Regions from separate parts of the Priestia sp. FW507-14D1A genome, predicted to be linked through region 2. Evidence: riboswitches for the same ligand, from Rfam matches in the RefSeq annotation. Region 2 holds a riboswitch; each other region holds the start of a gene.
The links. Region 2 has a riboswitch for cyclic di-AMP ahead of AC3WJG_RS04490 (APC family permease). Riboswitches for the same ligand answer to the same signal wherever they lie in the genome.

Region 1 (3,276 bases), 180 kb from region 2:
GCAAACGTGCTGATAATCATAATTTTTGAATGCAACGTTAGTTTTTTATACGATTTTTTCACCCACATATCAGCAAGAACGGTAAACCCTAACCCGCCAATGATGAATAAAAAAGAAATCGTTATGTTAATAATAGGATCTCCAACATACTGTACTAAGTTATCAGACAGTAGTCCAAACCCTGCGTTATTAAAAGCTGAAATTGAATGAAACAAGCTAAAGAACAGCCCCTTAGACCATCCGAATTCCGGAACCCAGCGTATCGCTAAAAAAACAAGTGCAATAAACTCAATTAAAAATGAAAAGATAAACAGCCTTTTAACTAGCAGGACAACTCCGCCGACGCTTGTTTGATTTAATGCCTGCTGAACGAGCATACGCTCTTTAAATCCAATTTTTTTACCTAGCATCATAAAAATCAACACGGCAAATGACATAATGCCAAGACCGCCTATTTGAATTAACAGCATAATGATCGTTTGACCGATGACGGTAAAACGCGTACCTGTATCTACGACGGCTAAGCCGGTCACTGTCATAGCGGAAGTAGATGTAAAAAGGGCGTCTACCCATCGGATTGGCTCAGTAGTAGAAAAAGGCATCATCAATAGAAGAGCACCCATAATAATTCCTCCGCCAAAAATGGAGACAAGCAGCTGCGGAGGGGTGAGTTTAATGATTTGTTTTTTCATGAGTTAAACTCCTTCTTCTTCAAAACGGTTCAAATCGCGGTTATGTCCGATAACAATCAGCATATCTCCTTGTTCAATTATTTCATGCGCGGTAGGCGAAATCACCATTTCCCCGTCTTTTCGCTGAAAGCCAATAATGTTGCAGCCGTACTTGGCACGAATGTTTAAATCAAACAGCGTTTTATTATGAAGTTTCTTAGAGGCGACAATTTCGACAATACTATAATCCTTTGATAATTCAATGTAATCAATGATTTTTTCTGACACTACGTGATGAGCAATACGTTTAGCAATATCACGCTCAGGATGAATGACTTTGTCTGCTCCTATTTTCTCCAGCACTTTTTGATGATACATATTCACTGCTTTTACCCATACTTGCTTAACGCCCATATCTTTTAAAAGCATCGTTGCGAGAACGCTTGCTTCGATATCATCCCCAAACGAAATAAGAGCATGATCAACATTGCGGATACCTAGCCCCTTTAAGCTAGCTTCATCAATCGCGTTTGCTTGCACAACATATGTAGCTGAATTGCTAAATTTATTTACTACCTCCTGATTGCGGTCAATAGCGAGCACATCCACATCCAGATTAGCAAACTCTTCAACCAAACTGCCTCCAAAACGACCTAATCCCAATACAGCAAACTGTTTTTTCATAATGTATTTATTCCTTTCTTCAACTGCTGTGTGTTCTCTTAGCTTATACTTTTTCTAAAAAATTACATCTTTTTCTTAAAAAAAGCGCAAAAAAACACAGGAAGGCTCCTGTGTTTTTTCACACTCTTCCCCCTCAAAACGCTTGCGAAGTTAGCTGTCGGGTTCGGGTTTTAAGAGTAACCCTACCTTTTTAAGGATTCACCCCAGAGCACAATATGTGCGTAAATAATGGGTCCTCCGCTCCGTAATGGATTAAGCGATTTTTATTCAAATATCTATGATCTATTTTTTAGAATAATCGATTCGATTCATGATACGTTTCACTTCACGAAAGCTATCTTACTCCTGTGAATTTTGTCTGTCAAGATATTTTTAGCAAAGACCTCACTTGCGCTGCAAGCTGCAAAAATCATATAAATCTAAACTGACAATCATTTTGTGAAATTGATCAAATAAATTAATAACAGCTAAAAGCTCTAACAGCTGCGTATCACTGTAAAATTTCTTTAATTGATCCATATCAGCATCCGTTAACTCCCTTGGACGCACCCGGTATACATCAATAAATCGAAACAGCAGTCGATCTTTTTCTTCCAGCTCTTTTTCTCTTAACACTTTTTGATTAAGCGTCTCATCGCCTACATATGACATGCTCATACACGTCTCACAGCCGTTAACACCTGCTAGATAAAGCCTTATTTTTTCCTTAGTCTCTTTTTCTACTATATCGCTGTTCCAAAGCGTGTCGTAAAGCTCATCGTATAATCTTTTTACATGCGGAATTAAATTCAATGCTTTTTCAAAATTTGTTCCCTCTTCGTTTGCTAACAAAACTCTTGCCATTTTTTACTCACTCCTTTTTAATTATTATAGTAAGAAAAATGGAAATTTCAGATTACATATAAAACATCTTATCTACTATTACTAATCAAATGAAACGTTAATGAGAAAGAAGGTTTTCAATTGAAAATTGATGAAATTGATTTATCGATTTTGCAGGCGCTGCAGCAAAACAGCCGCCTTTCCTTACGAGAGCTAGGAAAACAAATTAACTTGTCCCCTCCTTCGGTGGCAGAGCGAGTAAGGCAGCTAGAGAGCTTTGGTGTTATAAAAGGGTATACGATTGATATTGATTATGAAAAGCTGCATTTGCCCGTGTCGTGTTTTATTGAAGTAACGATGAAAAACGGAGAGCACGAGCGTTTTAAACGATTTATTTCTCAGTATCCCTACGCTTTATTCTGTGAACGCATCGCCGGGCAAGCCTGCTTTATTACAAAGCTTCAGCTTCCTCACCTGCACGTACTCGAACAATTTATTAACGAAATTACACCTTATGCCAAAACGATTTCACACATCGCCCTTTCTCACGTAGAGATGGTTCCTGCATTATTAAGTCATTTAAAAGACGAAAAGTGATTGAAACGTAACGAAAAAATCCGAACGATTGGATTGATCGTTCGGATTTTCTTTCCACTAAACTACTTTTGTCCCAGCCTCTTTTATTCGTCCAACAGCATAAAAAATAACCCTCCAAAGCTGGAGGGTATAAATTTTCCGAATAATGAAAGTTTTACAACTTCATTTTATCAGGTGCCGACATTTCTGTCTACTTAAAAATGTAAAAGAGCTCTCTATTAATAGAAAGCTCTTTTACCTGCTTGTTTTTTGAAAACAATCAATCTATATAAAAGGAAACTACCTAAGGCTGAACGTCACGTGAAACCTTGGCAGTTGATCCTGGATATACCGGTTGATATGATTCAAAACAAGTTCTTTCATCATTTCTTCTCTGACTTCTAATTCCGTTTTTTTATCTTTTTGTTTTAAAATAAGAATATAATAGACTTTACCCATTTTAATGGGCTCACTACTCTCTCCGATGTGCTGTTTTTTTAAAACATCTATAAAAGAAGGAGAT
Region 2 (3,276 bases):
AGATTTCATCTATTTAGTTGCTTCTAGCAGTTGATTGGAGGGAAAGGCGAAGACTCCTGCGGGAAAAGCGGAATAGGTGAGACCCCGCAGGAGCGCACGCGACGAGGAGGCTCACCAGCCGCCCGCGAAAAGCGAAGCCTTGCACGGAAATCAACAGCGATGTAACAAGCCATCCATACTAGCGCATTTATCCCATTTGTTCGTTTTTAGGTTGAAGTGATTTCGTTATGTCTTAATCTCCTTTTTTAGTAATTTTTCACTAAGTAGGCTAGTATACGTAGCACTTTTTTCCCCCATGCATATGTTAAAAATAAGGAGGGACAAGTAATATGAAAAAAATCTATCTTGATGCAGGACATGGTGGGGCAGATGCAGGAGCGGTTGGAGCAAACGGACTGTATGAAAAAAACTTAGTTTTAAAAATCCAACAATATTTAATAAGCTATTTAAATAGCACGTACAGTGATTTTACAATTAAAACCACTCGTACCACAGATGTTTTTTTATCGTTATCTCAGCGCGCTTCTCAAGCTAATTCGTGGGGCGCAGATGCATTTATGTCTATTCACGTAAATGCCGGTGGAGGAACAGGGTACGAAGATTATGTTTATAGAAGCGCTAGCAATGCCAGTAAAACGTTTCAATCGATTGTCCACGGCCAAGTACAGCCAGCGCTGCTGTCGTATAATCACCCGAATCGCGGTCGGAAATCAGCCAATTACGCGGTGCTTCGCTTAACAAATATGCCCGCAGTACTCACTGAAATAGCTTTTATTGATAACAGTACAGATGCAGCACTTCTTCAAAATGAAGCTTTTTTAAAAAGCATGGGTGAATCGTATGCAAAAGGAATTGCCGTCTATTTAAATTTACCTCGTCGCGCAGTTCCAAACCCAAATCCAACACCAACACCAAATCCATCACCTTCTGAACCGGGTACAAAAACGTATACGATCAAGCAAGGAGATACGCTTTACAGTATTGCACAGAAGTACAGCATAACAGTACAGGCGCTTCAAGAAGCGAATACAGGGCTTTCTGATCCGTTAACACTGCAGGTTGGAAAAACAATCGTTATTCCTTCAGGAACTTCACCAACACCATCTCCAACACCACCTTCTGAACAATATCCACTTCCTAATGGAATTTTAAAACAAGGCGATTCTGGAGAAGCTGTGAAACAGCTTCAAAGAGCATTAAACGCGGTTAATTTTAAAGTAGGGTCATTAGACGGAATATATGGAGTTCAAACGAAAGATGCAGTCAGACGTTTTCAGCTTGTGTATCTTCCTTATGATGTAGATGGCATTTATGGTCCTCAAACGAAAAACAAGCTAGCAGCCGTTTTAAAAGCAAAAAGTTAACGCAAAAAGGTCTTCTGTAAGCGGGCAGAAGGCCTTTTGTTTTTCTGTTAAAAGCGCCTTAAGCACTATTTTATGGTTTACGTAAAATAATGCTTTACAAACCATTTGTACGGGAGTATATTATCTAAGAACAAAGGATAGTTATGAAAGAAACATGTTATCGATCATACTCTTTAACCGAAAATTATATTGACCTGTTATCGCTTAATTCGTCAGAAGTGGGGGACCCAAATTTGTGCATTGTCACTTGGGGTGAATCCTTTTAAAAGGTAGGGCTACTCTCATAGCCCGAATCCGACAGCTAACCCCATAAGCGTTTTGGAGAGGAGGTTTAAGCTGTGTAAAAACGCTGAGAACCCTTAGTGTTTTTTTTGTGCGCTTTTTTAACATAAAAAGGTATTTTTTAGGAATAATATCACTTATTCATGAACTTGTAACGGAGCTTAGCAACGGACGATCGATAGTAGCTAAGCAATCATCGGAGGGAAATTACGTGAACTATTCAGTTCTCAAAAGATTATTGATTGGAAAGCCGCTCAAAACAAAAGAGTTAGGCGATCAAAAGCTTAGTAAGCTTAAAGCACTGGCTATTTTATCATCAGATGCTTTATCTTCAGTAGCTTATGGAACAGAACAAATTTTGATTGTACTTGCAACAGTAGGCGTCCTTGCTTATTGGTATTCAATTCCAATTGCGATTGGGGTATTGGTGCTGCTGACGGCTTTAATTCTTTCATACCGTCAAATTATTTATGCGTATCCGCAAGGCGGAGGAGCTTATGTTGTTTCCAAAACCAATTTAGGAGAAAATCCTGGGCTTATCGCTGGAGGATCACTGTTGGTGGATTATATTTTAACAGTTGCTGTGAGTGTTTCAGCAGGAACCGATGCTTTAACTTCGGCTTTTCCAACGCTGCATCATTACAATGTAGTAATTGCGTGTTTGCTGGTGATTTTTATTACAGTCTTAAATTTACGCGGGGTAACAGAATCCGCTTCTGTATTAGCTTATCCGGTTTATTTATTTGTTATTGGTCTTATTTTGTTAATAGCGGTAGGCTTGTTTAAAATAGCGACAGGTCAAGTTTCACCTGAGCTTCATCCCTCTCTCGGTACAGTAGTGCCAGGTATTAGTTTGTTTTTATTATTAAAAGCTTTTTCGTCAGGCTGTTCGGCATTGACTGGTGTAGAAGCCATTTCAAATGCAGTGCCTAACTTCAAAGAGCCAGGTGCAAAAAATGCTGTTCATACACTAATGCTGATGGGCGGTATTTTAGCCGTTTTATTTTCTGGCATCACGTTTTTAGCTTATTGGCTTGGCATTTCTCCAAAAGCAGATGAAACGGTTGTATCACAAATTGCATCGAGTGTGTTTGGACGAAATGGATTTTATTATTTTATTCAAGGCACAACAGCTCTAATTCTAGTGCTAGCGGCGAACACGGGCTTTTCTGCTTTCCCTTTGCTGGCTGTCAACTTATCGTCTGATAAATACATGCCAAGAATGTTTCAAATTCGTGGCGATCGACTAGGCTATTCAAATGGAATTGTGACCCTTGGAATTGCTTCTATTGTCTTAATCGTAGCTTTTAAAGGAGCGACTGAACAATTAATTCCTCTTTATGCAGTCGGGGTGTTTATTCCATTTACGCTTTCTCAAACAGGAATGATTGTCAAATGGCTTAGAGAAAAGCCGGCCGGCTGGCAAGGGAAGCTAACCATTAACTTAATTGGTGCCCTCATTACTTTAACGGTGCTAATCATTTTGTTTACAACGAAGTTTTCACAAGTATGGTCCGTGCTCATTTTCTTGCCGGTTATTGTCTATATTTTTCATCGCATTCATACGCATTATGAAGCGGTAGGAGAACAGCTTCGCATTAAGCAAGGAGAAAAGATTGGAAAGCTTGAA
Region 3 (3,276 bases), on a different contig from region 2:
GGCAATATTAAAGCCTGCGCTTACTGTACTTTCTCCGAAAAGATCTGGAACAACAGCTAAAAAAAGCGTAATAACAAACCCGATTTCTACTACGAACATGATAGGGTTTTTTATCATCGTTCTTGGACTTAGCTTGATAAAAGCCTGCTGTACTGATTGAATAAAAATCGATGAAGTTTGTTTATCTACAGCACCTTGAATGTGACTGTTACGATCCAATTCAAGATTATTCGTAAAATTCCGTTTATTCATTATAATCCTCCGCTTTCTTGATTACAGTGTCAAATACTCAGCAACCGGCCCAAGTACAAGCACTGGGAAAAACGTAAGTGCCCCTACAATAACGGTAGTTCCAATTAAAATGCCGCTAAATAAAGACGTATCCGTTTTAAATGTCCCAGGTGTTTCAGGAACAAGCTGCTTAGATGCTAGTGAGCTCGATACCGCCAGCATCGTAATTAGTCCGAAATAGCGTCCAATATACATAACAATTCCCGTAGAAATGTTCCAAAACGGAGTTGCGTCACCGAGTCCTTCAAAACCAGAGCCATTGTTTGCTGCTGATGATGTAAATTCATACAGTGCCTGGCTTAACCCGTGAAAGCCTGGGTTTGATATACCTTCTATTCCTAAATGAGTAGTTAGCGCTACGGCTGTTCCTCCTAAAATTAGCAGCGGCTGCAGAATAAGCGTCACGGCGATGAGCTTCATTTCTTTTCCTTCAATTTTTTTACCTACGTATTCTGGTGTTCTTCCAACCATTAAACCTGATAAAAATACGGCGATGATGACGTACATCATGACATTCATAAATCCTGCTCCGACACCGCCAAATACGGTATTTAACATCATATTTCCAAGCGTTAACAACCCGGTAAGAGGTGTAAGGGTATCGTGCATGGTGTTGACCGCACCTGTTTCACTTGCTGTCGTCACGATGGCGTAAAGCGTCGACATACCGACACCAAAACGAACTTCTTTGCCTTCCATATAACCGCTCGCTTCATTTAGATGAAAAGCATCAAGTCTTGGATTGCCGCCCCACTCTGTTACAAACGCTGTGCTTAAAATAACGATAAACAGCATACTCATCGCTACAAACAAGATGCGGCCTTGCTTACGCTGTCCGATCATTTTTCCGTACGTAAAAGGAAGTGCTGTTGGCAATAAAAGCATAAGGACAATTTGTAATACATTGCTCAACGCGTTAGGATTTTCAAATGGATGGGCTGAATTAACACCAAAAAATCCCCCTCCGTTGTTGCCTAGCTCTTTAATTGAAAGAAAAGAAGCAACTGGTCCCCTTGCTATTTGCTGTGTTGCCCCTTCTAATGTATGGGCAGTCACCGTTCCGCTTAACGTTTGAGGGACACCTGAAATCATAAATAAAATGCCGGTTATAAAAGCGATAGGAAGTAAAACACGCGTAATTGATTTCACAAAATCAACAAAAAAGTTTCCTATTTCCTTCCCTGCCAACCCGCGAATAAACGCGATTGCTACTGCAAGTGCCGTTGCTGGTGCAGCAAACATCATAAATACAACGGCTGCCATCTGCGAGAAATAGGACAAACCTGATTCACCGCTGTAATGCTGCAAGTTCGTATTTGTCATAAAACTAATGGCCGTGTTAAAAGCAAGGGCCGGATCCATTCCTTTGATGTGGCTTGGGTTAAGCGGCAGTACTCCTTGAAACCGGAAGATAAGATACACCACAAAAATCATAAACGTATTCGCCAAAACGAGAGCAATTGCATATTGCTTCCACGTCTGATTATGCCCTTTAATTCCTGCCGCTTTAAACATCACCGATTCTATCTTTCCTACCAAGCTAGTGTTTTTATCGTTTGAAAACACATTCGCTATATAAATACCTACGGGCTTTGCAATAAGCGCTACAAAAACAAGCAGCAGCGCAACTGATAGTAGAAAAATCCCCACGTTTTATTCCTCCGCTTATTAAAATTGTTCTGGATTTAACAGTACATATACTAAATAAATTAAAACGAGAACTGAAATACCTAGCAAAATGAACGACACGTTCACTTCTCCTCTCTTTCGTCTACTACACGAGACGACCAGCAAATAATTCCGTACATAGCAGCTGTTAATATGACAAGCGTTCCCAGCATGATTATATCCAAGTTGCTCCCTCCTAACTGTTTCTTACCACCAATAATTAAGCGTAGTGACTGTTACCGTGCGTAAAGCATCACGCCCAAGTGAGCTAGCAGCGAAAGGTTATCTTTGATTATTCCTCACGTATTGTTGATCTCGTTTTAAAAGCCCTACTATATCCTCTTTACGGTGCAGACATAAGCTGCTCTCCTATTTTCCCATAAAAAAACCGCAGAAGAGAGTCCTCTTCCGCGGTTTAATGCACGACAAATAAGCCGTGATCGACACGAATTTTTTCACTCCCAAAACGCTTACGGAGTTAGCTGTCGGATTCGGGTTATGGAAGTAACCCTACTCAGTTAAGAGATTCACCCCTAGTACATACGTACAAAATATTGGGTCCCCCGCTCATAATTGATTAAGCGTATATTTATTATTTAATTTTTAGACTTAATTATGGTTTTTACTGCTGCGTTTAATACTTTGATTAGCTAACATAGACAAATAGCGGTTTGCTAGATCAAAAGATTGCTGATCACATATTGCACGATATTCAATCATTTGAATCATTTGCTTAGATAAATGCATGTTAACGCTCCTTTCGCCTATATTTTGAAAGGAACGCGCTATCCGCTTTTATAGAAAACGGCCACGATTACACCATCCTCTCTCTTAACGCTTACGAAGTTAGCTGACGGGTTCGGGTCAAGAAAGTAACCCTACTCAATTATGAGATTCACCCCTAGTAATTGGGTCCTCCGCTCTTTCCCTCTCTTTCAGGAAAGACTCAGCGTTTCACTGTGGAACGTTTCATGAGAGTAATCTTACTCCTGTTAAAATTTACTGTCAACAACATTTTTTGAAATTTTAAAAACTTTATTTTTTGCTGTTTATTCATTATTTTAAAATAATAGATTCAAAGAAAAAAGCGTTCTTATCTCCTCGATAAGAACGCTTTTTTTAGCTCATTTTCTCAATTTCATTTACAAGAATTGAAATGGCATCCGTTTTTGTTGCTTCACGCATTGTACGCTTCATCGTACTTGCCTGCTGCTGAAGCTCATTTACTTCACGCAAAAACACTTCTTTTGTTAACTGTTCTTCTTCCACAACCATACAGTAGCCTTTTTTCTTAAAGGACTGTGCATTTAAAATTTG

Region 1: another riboswitch for cyclic di-AMP. It lies ahead of AC3WJG_RS03545 (potassium channel family protein); the one in region 2 lies ahead of AC3WJG_RS04490 (APC family permease).
Region 3: another riboswitch for cyclic di-AMP. It lies ahead of kdpF (K(+)-transporting ATPase subunit F); the one in region 2 lies ahead of AC3WJG_RS04490 (APC family permease).

What each region holds. Positions count from the first base shown of each region.
Region 1 is NZ_JBYSWQ010000001.1:592,813-596,088, forward strand. Features, by position in the region: gene AC3WJG_RS03540 (TrkH family potassium uptake protein) at 1-692, opposite strand, end outside; gene AC3WJG_RS03545 (potassium channel family protein) at 696-1,355, opposite strand; cyclic di-AMP (ydaO/yuaA leader) riboswitch at 1,480-1,624, opposite strand; gene AC3WJG_RS03550 (carboxymuconolactone decarboxylase family protein) at 1,740-2,198, opposite strand; gene AC3WJG_RS03555 (Lrp/AsnC family transcriptional regulator) at 2,319-2,774, shown strand; gene AC3WJG_RS03560 (peptidyl-prolyl cis-trans isomerase) at 3,054-3,276, opposite strand, start outside.
Region 2 is NZ_JBYSWQ010000001.1:774,481-777,756, reverse strand. Features, by position in the region: gene AC3WJG_RS04500 (hypothetical protein) at 31-165, shown strand; gene AC3WJG_RS04495 (N-acetylmuramoyl-L-alanine amidase) at 330-1,364, shown strand; cyclic di-AMP (ydaO/yuaA leader) riboswitch at 1,556-1,695, shown strand; gene AC3WJG_RS04490 (APC family permease) at 1,858-3,276, shown strand, end outside.
Region 3 is NZ_JBYSWQ010000007.1:70,900-74,175, reverse strand. Features, by position in the region: gene kdpB (potassium-transporting ATPase subunit KdpB) at 1-252, opposite strand, end outside; gene kdpA (potassium-transporting ATPase subunit KdpA) at 274-1,935, opposite strand; gene kdpF (K(+)-transporting ATPase subunit F) at 1,960-2,040, opposite strand; cyclic di-AMP (ydaO/yuaA leader) riboswitch at 2,411-2,553, opposite strand; gene AC3WJG_RS21545 (hypothetical protein) at 2,569-2,706, opposite strand; cyclic di-AMP (ydaO/yuaA leader) riboswitch at 2,779-2,921, opposite strand; gene murG (undecaprenyldiphospho-muramoylpentapeptide beta-N-acetylglucosaminyltransferase) at 3,079-3,276, opposite strand, start outside.